2 linked regions of the Caldimonas brevitalea genome follow. The protein of the gene in region 1 interacts with the protein of each later gene in a pairwise test. Links are inferred from orthologs where the notes say so. Each region holds a gene or a part of one and is shown on either strand. Other genes may lie near its edges.

Region 1 (6,561 bases):
AGGCCTTCCTGCAGGCACACCCCCAAGCCGAGTTGATCCTGGTCGGCCGTGCCGAGGCGTTGCAATCGGCGGCGGCGTGGCCGCGCTGCACCATCGTCGCGGCCACCGAGGTGGTCGAGATGGACGATCCGGTCGAGGTGGCCCTGCGGCGCAAGAAGGACTCGTCGATGCGGGTCGCGATCAGCCAGGTGAAGCCGGCCGACGACGGCCTTGCACCTGCCGACGCCTGCGTCTCGGCGGGCAACACCGGCGCCTTGATGGCGGTGTCGCGCTACCTGCTGAAAACGCTCGAAGGCATCGACCGCCCGGCCATCGCCACGGTGATGCCGAACCAGAAAGACGGCTACACGACGGTGCTCGATCTGGGCGCCAACGTCGATTGCGGCCCGGAGCACCTGTTGCAGTTCGCCGTGATGGGCAGCGCGCTGGTGGCGGCCGTGCAGGGCAAGGACAACCCCACCGTCGGCCTGCTCAACATCGGCGAAGAAGCGATCAAGGGCAGCGAAACGATCAAGCGGGCCGGCGAGTTGCTGCGCTCGGTCGCCGAGGCGGGGCACGTGAATTTCTTCGGCAATGTCGAGGGCAACGACATCTTCAAGGGCACGACCGACATCGTCGTCTGCGACGGTTTCGTCGGCAACATCGTGTTGAAGGCGTCCGAGGGGTTGGCCGGCATGCTCTCCAGCTTCATCAAGCAGGAATTCACGCGCAACTTCGCCACCAAACTTGCCGCCATCGTCGCGCTTCCGGTGCTGAACCAGTTCAAAAAGCGCGTAGATCACCGCCGTTACAACGGCGCCGCGCTGCTCGGGCTGCGCGGGCTGGTGTTCAAAAGTCACGGCTCGGCCGACGCCTTCGCGTTCGAGCAGGCCCTGAATCGAGCGTATGATGCGGCCCGGAACCGGTTGCTCGACCGGGTGCATGACCGAATCCTGGAGACGCTCCAGGCCCTGCCGACTGCGGCCGGGTCGGACAACCAGGTGCAGGTCGTAACGACTGCATGACCGTTTCTTCATCCATTCATTCCCGGATCACCGGGACCGGCAGCTATCTGCCACCCCGGCGTGTCAGCAACGCGGACTTCGCGGCCGAGCTGGCGCAACGGGGCATTGAAACCTCCGACCAGTGGATCGTGGAGCGCACCGGCATCCGGGCCCGCCACTTCGCGGCACCGGACGTCGCCTCCAGCGATCTCGCCACGCATGCGGCGCGTCACGCGCTGGAAGCGGCGGGGGTGACGGCAGACCAGATCGATCTGATCATCGTCGCCACGTCCACACCGGACATGATCTTCCCCTCCACCGCCTGCTTGGTGCAGCAGAAGCTGGGCGTGCACGGCTGCGCGGCCTTCGATGTGCAGGCGGTGTGCTCCGGCTTCGTCTATGCCCTGACGGTGGCCGACTCGATGATCAAGGCCGGTGCCGCGCGTAAGGCGCTGGTGATCGGCGCCGAGGTGTTCTCGCGCATCCTCGACTTCAACGACCGCACCACTTGCGTGCTGTTCGGCGACGGCGCCGGCGCAGTGGTGCTCGAGGCCAGCGACCGCCCGGGGCTGTTGGCCAGCGAGCTGCATGCGGACGGCCGCCATGTCGGCATTCTTTGCACGCCGGGCACCGTCGCCGGTGGCCAGGTGCTGGGCGATCCGCTGCTCAAGATGGACGGCCAGGCGGTGTTCAAGCTGGCCGTGGGCGTGCTCGAAAGCGTCGCCCGCTCGGTGCTCGAGAAGGCGGGGCGTACCGAAGCCGACATCGATTGGCTGATCCCGCACCAGGCCAACATCCGCATCATGCAGGGCACGGCCAAGAAACTGAAGCTGCCACTGGACAAGCTGGTCGTGACCGTCGACGAGCACGGCAACACGTCCGCCGCTTCGATCCCGCTGGCGCTCGACCACGCAGTGCGCGGCGGGCGCATTCGTCCAGGAGACACCGTGATGCTCGAGGGCGTCGGCGGTGGCTTCACCTGGGGCGCGGTGCTGCTCGACCTCTGAGTCCGCCACGGCGGCACCCGCCCGTTCTACGCCACTGCGTTTCCTCCACACACACGCTAGCACCGAGATGAGTCAGTTCGCCTTCGTGTTTCCCGGCCAGGGCTCGCAATCCGTCGGCATGCTCGACGTCTGGGGCGACCACGCCGCCGTTCGCGAGACCCTGCAAGAGGCCTCCGATGCCTTGGGCGAGGACGTCGGCCGTTTGATCGCCCAAGGGCCGAAGGAAGCCCTCGACCTGACCACCAACACCCAGCCGGTGATGCTGACCGCGGGCGTGGCCTGCTACCGCGCCTGGTTGGCAGAGACCGGGCGCACGCCGTCGGTGGTCGCCGGCCATTCGCTCGGCGAGTACAGCGCGCTGGTCGCGGCCGGTGTGCTGACCCTGTCCGACGCGTTGCCGCTGGTGCGCTTCCGTGCCCAGGCGATGCAAGAGGCGGTGCCGGTGGGCAGCGGCGGCATGGCCGCGATCCTCGGGCTCGACGCCGCAGTGGTGCGCGAAGGCTGTGCCGAAGCCTCTGCGCGCAGCGGCGAAGCGGTCGAAGCGGTGAACTTCAACGACCCGAAACAGACCGTCATCGCCGGCACCAAGGCCGCGGTCGAGCTGGCGTGTGACGTGTTGAAGGCCAAGGGCGCCAAGCGCGCGCTGGCCCTGCCGGTGTCGGCGCCGTTCCATTCCAGCCTGATGAAGCCTGCCGCCGAGCGGCTGCGCGACCAACTGTCCGCGACGCCGTTCGCCGCCGCCCGTATCGAGGTGCTGAACAATGTCGACGTGAAGGTCGAGACCGAGGCCGCCGCGATTCGCGACGCGCTCTATCGCCAGGCGTTCGGGCCGGTGCGCTGGGTCGAGTCGATCCAGGCGCTCAAGGCCCGCGGCGTCACGCATGTGGTGGAATGTGGCCCGGGGAAGGTGCTGTCGGGCATGGTCAAGCGCATCGATGCCGAGCTGGTCACGGGCGCGATCTACGATCCGGCGTCGCTGGCCGAGGTGAAGGGGCTGCTGCAATGAACGAAATCCAAGCTGCAACGCAGGTTGCGCTGGTCACCGGCGCCACCCGGGGCATCGGGCGTGCGATCGCGCTCGAACTCGCGGGCAAGGGCATGAAGGTGGTGGGCACCGCGACCAGCGAGGCCGGCGCCGCGTCCATCAGTGAAGCGCTGGGCGGCTTTGAAGGCTGCCGCGGCGTGTGCCTGAACGTCAACGATGCTGCCGGCGTCGAAACCACCGTCGAGCGCATCATCAAAGAGTTCGGCGGGCTGCACGTGCTGGTCAACAACGCCGGCATCACGCGCGACACGTTGTCGATGCGGATGAAGGACGAAGACTGGGACGCGGTGCTCGATACCAATTTGAAGGCGGTGTTCCGGCTCAGCCGGGCAGTGATCCGCCCGATGATGAAACAACGTTATGGCCGCATCGTGAACATCACCTCGGTGGTGGGTGCGAGCGGCAATGCCGGGCAGGCCAATTACGCTGCAGCGAAGGCCGGCGTCGCGGGCATGACGCGCGCCTTGGCGCGTGAGCTGGGCAGCCGTGGCATCACCGTGAACTGCATTGCGCCAGGTTTCATCGAAACCGACATGACCAAGGCGCTGTCCGACCAGCAAACCGAGGCCTTGATGAGCCAGATTCCGCTCGGCCGGCTGGGGCGCGCCGAGGACATCGCCCACGCGGTCGCCTTCCTGGCATCGCCACAGGCGGGCTATATCACCGGGGCCGAGCTGCACGTGAACGGCGGCATGTACATGAACTGAGCGAGCGGCGCCGCATGCGGCGGCGTCCCACCGGCTGGAGCCCGTCCGGAGCGGCGGCAAAGCGGGGACCGAAAAGCTGTCACCCCCTTCGCCGTAGAATCACGGGCTGTTTTTTGAAAACCCTCCTGGAGGAGTCATGAGCGATATCGAAGCACGCGTCAAAAAGATCATTGCCGAACAACTCGGCGTGGCCGAAAGCGAGGTCACCAACGAGAAGGCGTTTGTCGCCGACCTCGGCGCTGACTCCCTCGACACCGTCGAACTGGTGATGGCACTCGAAGACGAATTCGGCATCGAGATTCCGGACGAAGAGGCAGAAAAAATCACCACCGTCCAACTGGCCATCGACTACGCCCTGAAGCACCAGAAGGCCTGATCGGCCTGCCGGGTTCCCGACTGAACAGAGTATTCCGCGCATGAGCCGTCGCCGTGTCGTCGTGACCGGTCTGGGCCTCGTGACCCCCGTGGGGAACACGGTGGCCGAGTCCTGGTCCAATCTTCTCGCTGGCAAGCCCGGCATCGACCACATCACCAAGTTCGATGCCAGCAACCTGGCCTGCCGTTTCGCAGGTGAAGTCAAGGGCTTCAACATCGAGGACTACATCCCGGGCAAGGAAGCCCGCCACATGGACACCTTCATCCACTACGGATTGGCGGCTTCCATTCAGGCGGTGCAAGACAGCGGGCTTCCCACCGGCGACGCGTTGAGCGCAGAACTGGCCGAGCGCATCGGCTGTCTGGTCGGCTCCGGCATCGGCGGCCTGCCGATGATCGAGGAGACCCATGCCGAGATGACGGCGCGCGGCCCGCGGCGCATCTCGCCGTTTTTCGTGCCGGCCTCGATCATCAACATGATCTCCGGGCATGTGTCGATCAAGTACGGCTTTCAGGGGCCCAACCTGTCGATCGTCACCGCGTGCACGACCGGCCTGCACAGCATTGGTGCGGCCGGGCGTCTGATCGAACGCGGCGACGCTGACGTGATGATCGCCGGCGGCGCAGAGTCCACCGTCTCGCCGCTGGGCGTCGGCGGTTTTGCCGCCGCCCGCGCGCTGTCCACGCGCAACGACGATCCGAAAACCGCGTCCCGTCCCTGGGACAAGGACCGCGACGGCTTTGTGCTCGGCGAGGGCGCCGGCGTGCTGGTGCTGGAAGAGTACGAGCATGCCAAGAAGCGGGGTGCCAAGATTTACGCCGAACTGGTCGGCTTCGGCATGAGCGGCGACGCCTTCCACATGACGGCGCCCAATGTCGAGGGGCCGCGCCGCTCGATGGTGAACGCGCTGCGCGACGCCGGCATCAACCCCGACCAGGTGCAATACCTCAACGCACACGGCACCTCCACGCCGCTTGGCGACGCCAACGAAACCAATGCGATCAAGCTCGCGTTCGGCGACGAGGCCAAGAAGCTCGTCATCAGCTCGACCAAGTCGATGACCGGGCATTTGCTCGGCGGCGCCGGCGGTATCGAGTCGGCGTTCACCGTGCTGGCCTTGCACCACCAGATTGCGCCGCCCACCATCAACATCTTCAACCAGGATCCGGAGTGCGACCTGGACTACTGTGCCAACACGGCGCGCGAAATGAAGATGGACATCGCGCTGAAAAACAACTTCGGCTTCGGCGGTACCAACGGCTCGCTCGTGTTCAAGCGGGTCTGACGCCTACTTTCCCGCTGCTGCCGCCGCCGCATGTCCACGGCGCCAGCCTTGCAGGTGACAGTCCGGCACTACGGACAGTGGCAAGCCGCGGTCGCCGTGCTGCTCGCGGTTTCGGCCGCGAGCCTGGCCGGCTGGTGGCCGGCCCTGCGCGAACGGCCGGTCCTCGGCGCCGCATTCGGGCTGGTCTCGGTGCTCACCTTCGTGTTGGCCGCCCGGCAATGGCGCCGCCCGCCTTGCCGATTGCAGTGGGACGGCCAGCAGTGGCGCTGGCAGTTGCTGGGGCGCGCCGCATCGGTCGAATACGCCGGGCGTGTCGAGGTGCTGGCCGACCTGGGGCCCTGGTTGTGGTTGCGGCTGTGTCCCGAGCAGGGGGGGTGGCGCGGCCGGCTCTACCTGCCGGTGCAAGCGCGCGGCCTCCCGTTGTCCTGGCACGCACTGCGCTGTGCGTTATATTCGCCCACTCCCGCGGCGTCTTCTTCTGCCGCAACGAACCCCGCACTGCATGAGCGCTGACGCCGATGCCCTCTTGATAGAACGCGTCAAGCGCGGCGACCAGAAGGCTTTCGAGTTGCTGGTGATCAAGTACCAGCGCAAGATCGAGCGGCTGATCGCCCGCATGGTGCGGGATGCCGACCTGATCCAGGACATCGCGCAGGAAACCTTCATCCGGGCCTACCGGGCGCTGCCGCAGTTCCGCGGCGAAAGCGCCTTCTACACCTGGCTGTACCGGATCGCGGTCAACACCGCGAAGAAAGCCCTGGTCGAACTCAAGCGCGACCCGCTGGTCACCGAGAGCGCCTTGTCGTCGGTCGACGACGACGACGAAACTTCCCGGGTGGAGAACGAACTAAGCGATGGTGAAACGCCCGAGGCCGTGCTTTCCTCCAAGGAGATCGCCGCCACGGTGAATGCCGCGATCGAGGCCCTGTCCGAGGATTTACGCCAGGCCATCACGCTGCGCGAGATCGAAGGCTTGAGCTATGACGAGATCGCCGACGTGATGAATTGCCCGATCGGGACGGTGCGTTCACGTATTTTCCGGGCACGCGAGGCGATTGCCGAACGCCTGCGGCCCCTGCTGGACACGCCGGACGGCAAGCGTTGGTGAGTAGGAGTGCACAAATGTTGACGGATGGAATGCGTGTGAGTGGCCTGAGC
Region 2 (6,636 bases), 3.6 Mb from region 1 along the record:
TGCCCAGCGGCCCGGAACAACGCTTCCAGCTCAGCGCCGCCGGCGTCGAAGCCGCATGGGGCGAACGCAGCCGCGGTGTGTTGCTCGCGTCGCCGTCCAACCCCACCGGCACGTCCATCCATCCCGACGAGATGCGGCGCATCGCCGACGCCGTGCGGCGCCGCCAAGGCGTCACGCTGGTCGACGAAATCTATCTGGGCCTCAGCTTCGACGCCACCTACGGCCACACCGCGCTGTCGCTGGGCGATGACATCATCACCATCAACAGCTTCTCGAAATACTTCAGCATGACAGGATGGCGGCTGGGGTGGCTGGTGGTGCCCGATGTCATGGTCCCGGTGGTCGAGAAACTCGCGCAGAACCTCTACATCTGCCCGTCCAGCGTGGCGCAGCATGCCGCCCTCGCCTGTTTCGAAGCCGACAGCCTGGCCGAGTACGAGCGCCGTCGCGAAGAATTCCGGCGCCGTCGCGATTTTCTGGTGCCGGCCCTCGACACGTTGGGGCTGCGGGTGCCGGTGCTGCCCGACGGCGCGTTCTACGCCTGGGCCGATTGCACCGCCCATCACGCCAGCAGCTGGGATTTCGTGTTCGAGCTGATGCAACGCGCCCAGCTCGCGATCACGCCCGGCCGTGATTTCGGTCACGCCGACACACAGCGCTATGTCAGGTTCTCCTACGCGAGCCGGATGGCCCTGCTCGAAGAAGCGGTGGCCCGGCTGCGTAGCGCCCTCTGACGTTAGCGCCCTGTGCACAGTGTCACGGTGCGTTACTGCGCGCCCCGTTCAAGGGACATTTGTCACGACTCTCACTGTTGAGCCGCCCTATTGCTTCGTCTAAGCTGCCGACGTGGAATTTCAGAAGACCGTCTTTGCCCTCACGCCCGAGCAGGCGTTGGAGGCGGAACGTGCCGCCCTCCGGGCCCGGCAGGACGACGTGAGCGTGACCGCCCCCACGCCCTTGCACCCCGACGGTAGCGACGTCTCGGTCTTCGGCCCCGACGCCTTGATGGGTCTCGGGGGCGCACGCAGCCTGTCTCACGGTCCGTCCTATGACGACCTGCCGACCATCGGCCACATCAGCCGTTACGCGCTCAAGTACCACCTGGGTGAAGGCGGCCTCGGCACTGTTTATGCGGCGCACGACCCGCTGTTATCGCGCCTGGTCGCCATCAAGACGCTGAGCCTCGAACTCTCGCCCGAAGCGCGCGAGCAGTTCAATGCGATGTTCCTGAACGAGGCGCGTGCGGCCGGCGGCCTCAACCATCCCCACATCGTCACGGTGTTCGACGCGGGCACCAGCCCCCAAGGCGCCTACATCGCGATGGAGCTGCTCAAGGGCAAGGACCTGCGGCAGTTGCTGAAGGAAGGCTGGCGCCCGACGCCGGTGGAAGCCGCCCTGATCATCCGTCGCGTCGCCGACGCCCTGTCGTATGCGCACTCGCGCGGTGTGGTGCACCGCGACGTGAAGCCGGCCAACATCTTCATGGTCGGCCGCACCCAGCCCAAGGTGCTCGACTTCGGCATCGCCCGCGTGGCGAGCACGCAGGATGGCTCCGGAGACGACGACTACGTGGCCGGCTCACCCTACTACATGGCGCCCGAGCAAGTGCGCCACGCGCCGGTCGACCGCCGCTGCGACGTGTTCTCGCTCGGGGTCGTGTTCTATGAATTGCTGACCGGCGTCAAACCTTTCCAGGGCTCGACACTGACCGAGATCGCCACCGCCGTCGTGACGCGCACGCCACCGCTGGCCGAAACCGTCAACCGACAGGTGCCGCCGGCGCTGTCCGCTATCGCCTCGCGCGCGATGGAAAAAGCGCCGGAAGACCGTTACCGCTCGGCACGCTTGCTGTCGCGCGAGTTGCGCCACTGGCTCGACGAACAGGCCGAAGCCGCGCAGCACGACGAGCGGCAGGCGGCAGACCGCCGCCACCACCGCAAACAATGGGCGCTCGGCGGCTTGGCCGCCGGTCTGGTGGTGGCCGTGATCGGTGTCAGCCTCGGCGACCTGCTTGCACCTCACGCCCCTGCCGGGTCATTGCCCGAGGCCAAGGCGGCCGCAGGCGTCCCGGCGGTTGCGCCCGCGCAGGCTGCATCGTCGGTGCTGGCGGCGGCGTCGGCCGCTGCGGAGCTGCCCGCTTCCATCACGCTCGACCCGAGCGAAACGCTGGTGGCCGGCACGGTGGCCGTCGCATCCGCAGCCGTCGCCGGCTCCGCGGCCGACAGCGCGGCCCCTGCACCCGAAGCGCAGGACCGCACCGCCGCCGCGGTGGCGGCCGCGAGCGGCAACGGCCAGGTCAACCTGGCGGTCAGCCCCTGGGGCCAGGTCGAAGTCGACGGCGTCGCGGCCGGCACGGTGCCACCACTGACCCGCTTGACGCTCCCGGCCGGCCGCCACACGATCACGATCCGCAACCAGGAGTTCCCGCCCCACAGCGTCACTGTCAACGTGACCGCGGGGCAGCCGGTGACCATCCGACATCGATTTGGATCATGAGACTGCTGTACTGCACCGTCGCGCTCACCGCCGCACTCTCCGGCTGCGCCCAGTTGACCGCGCCGCCCAGCGGGCCGCAGTCGCCGCCGCAGTCCCCGCCCCAGCCGGAAGCCAGGCCCGCGCCCGCTCCCGCGCCGGCGGTGAGCCCGAGCATCATCGAACTCGCCGGGCGGCCGGCCGAACGCGCCCTGCTGTCCGGCATGCGAGCCTACGAAGACGCGCAGTACCCTGAAGCAGAACGCCACTTCGGCCGCGCCTTGCAAGCCGGCCTCGCGTCGCCGCGCGACCGCGCGATCGCCTACAAATACCTCGCCTTCATCTACTGCACCAGCCAGCGCACCTCCCAGTGCGAGTCGGCCTTCCGCTCGGCGCGGCGGGCCGACCCGGGCTTCACGCTGAGCAAGTCGGAAGCCGGCCATCCGCTGTGGGGACCGGTGTTCGTGCGCAGTCAACGGTGAGGCCGGCGCAGCAGCGATAATCGCCGGTCTTCAATCGTGAATACGTCCGCAAGCCGCCGTCGATGACGTGACCGGCCTCGGGCGAGCCTTGATGCATGCCTGACGCCTTGAGCCCTGCGCCCGCGCCGTTTCGATTCCCGGTGCGGGTGTACTGGGAAGACACCGACGCCGGCGGCGTGGTGTTCTACGCCAACTACCTGAAGTTTTTCGAACGGGCCCGCACCGAATGGCTGCGCGCGCGCGGCTACGACCAGGAACGGTTGCGTCAGGAGTCCGGCCTGATGTTCGTCGTGGTACACACTGCCGTCCGGTACCGGCTGCCGGCCCGCCTCGACGACCTGCTCGAGATCAGCGTCGAGGTGCGGCAGGCGGGCGCCGCGTCGATGCAATTCGTCCAACAGGCGACACGCGACGGAACTTTGCTCGCCGAAGGCGATATCAAAATCGGCTGCGTGGACGTGCCGGGCTTTCGGCCCCGCCGCATCCCGGCCGGCATCCTCCAGGAAACAACATGAATCAGGACCTGTCGATCATTCAATTGGTGCTGCACGCGAGCTTCGTGGTGCAGATCGTGATGGCCTTGCTGCTGCTGATGTCGCTCGCCAGCTGGACCGTCATCTTCGGCAAGTTCTTCGGCCTGGGCCGCGTGCGGGGCCTGAACGACGAGTTCGAGCGCGAGTTCTGGTCGGGCCGCAACCTCAACGACCTCTACACGCTGGCCTCCGACAGCCCGCGCAAGGGCGGCCCGATGGAACGCATCTTCGCATCCGGCATGCGCGAGTTTTTGAAGCTGCGCGAGCGTCGTGTCAACGATGCGGGCGCCCTGCTCGACGGTGCCCGGCGTGCGATGCGCGCCAGCTTCCAACGCGAGATGGACGCGGTCGAGTCGCACCTCGCCTTTCTCGCCTCGGTCGGCTCGGTGTCGCCCTACATCGGCCTGTTCGGCACCGTCTGGGGGATCATGCATGCGTTCACCGGCCTGGCCAATCTGCAGCAGGTGACGCTCGCCACCGTGGCGCCCGGCATCGCCGAGGCCCTGGTGGCCACCGCGATCGGCCTGTTCGCCGCCATCCCCGCGGTGGTGGCCTACAACCGCTATGCGCGCGACATCGACCGCATCGCCATCAAGCTGGAAACCTTCATCGAAGAGTTTTCCAACATCCTCCATCGCAACATCGGCCATGCACCGGGCGCCCCCGGGCAAGGCATCCACTGAGGAGCGGCCATGCCAGCCGTCAGTCCCCGCGGCGGGTCACGCCGCCGCACCGTCAGTGAGATCAACATGGTGCCCTTCATCGACGTGATGCTGGTGCTGTTGATCATCTTCATGGTGAGCGCTCCGATGATGACCACCGGCGTGATCGACGTGCCGTCCGTCGGCAAGGCGGCCCGCCAGCCGGACCGGGTGGTCGAGGTGGTCCTGAAAGCCGACGAGAGCCTCAAGCTGCGCATCAACGGCAAGGACAGCGGGGCCACCACGGTCGATCGGCTGGCCAGCGACGTCAAGGGCGCGCTCGAAGGCGCCGACACCGCTCCCGTGGTGATCTCGGCGGACAAGTCGGTCAAGTACGAAGCGGTCGTCAAGATCATGGACAAGCTGCAGCGCGCCGGCGTCCAGCGTGTCGGCCTGTCGGTCAAGACCACCGGTTGATGTCACCCGACCCTGCCATGACCATCAGCACCGAGCGCGACGACCTGCTGCCCCGCCCGCCCGACAAGCGCGGACGTGGGCTGCTGCTGGCCCTGCTGATGCACGTGCTGCTGGTCGGCGGCCTGGCGCTGGGCGTGAACTGGCGCTCGAGCGAGCCCGAGGGGGTCGAGGCCGAGCTGTGGGCGGCAGTGCCGCAGGCCGCGGGGCCGGCCCCCGAGCTGCCGCCGCCGCCCCCGCCGCCCGAGGTGAAGCCGGAACCGCCGAAGCCCACGCCGCCGCGTGCGGAGCCTGAGCCCGAACCCGACCGGCAGGCCGAGATCGCGCTCGAACGCGAGCGCGAGCGCAAACGCAAGGAAGAGCGTGAGCGCGAAGAGGCCGAAGAACGCGAGCGCGAAACCAAGAAGAAGCAGGAAGAAGCCGAGCGCAAGAAGGAAGAGGCCGACAAGAAGCGCCAGCAGGAGGCCGAGCGCGAAAAGCGTGAAGAGGCCGAGAAGCGCGAGAAGGAAAAGAAGCTCGAAGCCGACAAGAAGGCCAAGGAAGCCCAGCAGCGCCGCGAAGAGCAGGAAAAGCGCTTGCAGGCGCAGCGCGACGACCGCTTGAAGCGCTTGATGAGCCAGGCCGGCACCGGCAGCGCCGAGCAAGGTGCACCCACCGGCGGTGCGGCCGCCGGCGGCCCTTCGGCCGGCTATGCCGGCAAGCTGAAGGCGCGCATCCTGCCCAACATCGTGTTCGCCGACGACGCGTCCGGCAACCCGGCGGCCGAGGTCGAGGTGCGCGCAGCGCCCGACGGCACCATCCTCGGCTCGCGTTTGGTGAAGTCGAGCGGCAACACCGAATGGGACCAGGCCGTGCTGCGTGCGATCGACAAGACGCAGACCCTGCCACGCGACGAGAACGGCCGCGTGCCCTCGCCCATCCTGATGACCTTCCGCCCGCGCGACCTGTGACGCGCGCCCCGGCGCCGCCGCGCCGGGCGCTTTCGGCCGCGGCCTCAGGCCTCGGGCGTCAACAGCAGGTCGGTATCGCCCGGGTCGATGCCCGCTTGCATCAGCAGCGTCGTGACCTGCCCGCGGTGGTGGGTCTGGTGGTTGAAGAAGTGGCTGAGGGCCCGCCAGCACGGCTGCGTGCGTGTCGCGCCGCGCGTCGTGGTGTAGCTGAAGTCCGCCGAGACCAGCTCGGGTGTCAGCTGCGCGACGAAACCCTGGATCGCGTGATCCACCTGCGCCCGGTGCAGTCGCAGCGTCTCGAAATCCTCGAACAACTGCATGCCCAGCCCGGTGAAGGGCGGCAGGGCCAGCACCTCGGCATCGAGCATGGGCAGGGGCACCGGCAGCTCAGCGAAACGGCCGAGCCACAGCTTGTCGCCGAGCAACAGATGGTTCAGCGTGCCATGGATGGAGCCGAAAAAATCGCCCCGGTCGCGCTTGCGCTCGGCATCGTCCAGTGCAAGGGCAGAGGCATACAGGCGCTCGTTGAACCAGGCGTTGTAGCGCGCCATCCAGGCATAGTGATCCACCAGCGAGGCAGGCAAGTCGGACATCGAAGCTCCCATCGGCAGCATTGAGTCCGTGCAGTGTAGGGCGGCCGGCCGCCCGCTCGCGGCGCCTCAGCCCCCGCTGGTCGAGGAGGCGAACAAGCGCGAATCAAGACGGCTCGACAGCACGTCGTCCGACGCGTAGAACCGCACCCGGTTGCGCCCGGCCCGCTTGGCTTGATACAGCGCCTCGTCGGCCTGGTTGAGCAGATCGACCAGATCGGCTCGGCCCTGCTGCAACGCCGAGGCGGAGGCATAGCCGACGCCGATGCTCACGGTGCAGCTGAGGAAATTGCGACCGGTGTCGATCTCGAGCGTTTCGAAGCTGCGACGCAACCGGTCCGCGAACACGCGGGCGCCCGGCACGTCGGTGCCGGGCAACACCAGGCAGAACTCTTCCCCGCCGAGGCGCGCGAACACGTCGGTTTCGCGCTTGGCACGCTGCGCGAGGTTGGCCAGTGCCCTCAACACCAGGTCACCCACATGGTGCCCGTGGG

What was found.
Region 2: the proteins of acpP (region 1) and ybgC interact in binary tests that used the Escherichia coli proteins (3 or more experiments, as listed by UniProt). The link is inferred for Caldimonas brevitalea from one-to-one orthologs.

Annotation. Positions count from the first base shown.
Region 1 is NZ_CP011371.1:5,289,730-5,296,290, reverse strand. Bases 2,715-5,498 are described here. They hold acpP (acyl carrier protein), read left to right. Parts: upstream 2,715-3,878; coding sequence 3,879-4,118; downstream 4,119-5,498. Other genes in these bases: AAW51_RS22270 (hypothetical protein), read left to right, coding at 5,434-5,498; fabF (beta-ketoacyl-ACP synthase II), read left to right, coding at 4,159-5,403; fabG (3-oxoacyl-ACP reductase FabG), read left to right, coding at 2,993-3,742; fabD (ACP S-malonyltransferase), read left to right, coding at 2,715-2,996. In the rest of the region: phosphate acyltransferase PlsX, read left to right, coding at 1-1,004; AAW51_RS22295 (beta-ketoacyl-ACP synthase III), read left to right, coding at 1,001-1,990; more of fabD, read left to right, coding at 2,058-2,714; more of AAW51_RS22270, read left to right, coding at 5,499-5,916; RNA polymerase sigma factor RpoE, read left to right, coding at 5,906-6,511; AAW51_RS22260 (sigma-E factor negative regulatory protein), read left to right, coding at 6,526-6,561. UniProt on the Escherichia coli protein: Carrier of the growing fatty acid chain in fatty acid biosynthesis.
Region 2 is NZ_CP011371.1:1,641,687-1,648,322, reverse strand. Bases 1,901-4,759 are described here. They hold ybgC (tol-pal system-associated acyl-CoA thioesterase), read left to right. Parts: upstream 1,901-3,049; coding sequence 3,050-3,469; downstream 3,470-4,759. Other genes in these bases: tolA (cell envelope integrity protein TolA), read left to right, coding at 4,623-4,759; AAW51_RS07150 (ExbD/TolR family protein), read left to right, coding at 4,180-4,605; tolQ (protein TolQ), read left to right, coding at 3,466-4,170; AAW51_RS07165 (TssQ family T6SS-associated lipoprotein), read left to right, coding at 2,493-2,954; AAW51_RS07170 (serine/threonine-protein kinase), read left to right, coding at 1,901-2,496. In the rest of the region: AAW51_RS07175 (pyridoxal phosphate-dependent aminotransferase), read left to right, coding at 1-734; more of AAW51_RS07170, read left to right, coding at 847-1,900; more of tolA, read left to right, coding at 4,760-5,552; AAW51_RS07140 (DinB family protein), read right to left, coding at 5,597-6,145; AAW51_RS27945 (GGDEF domain-containing protein), read right to left, coding at 6,212-6,636.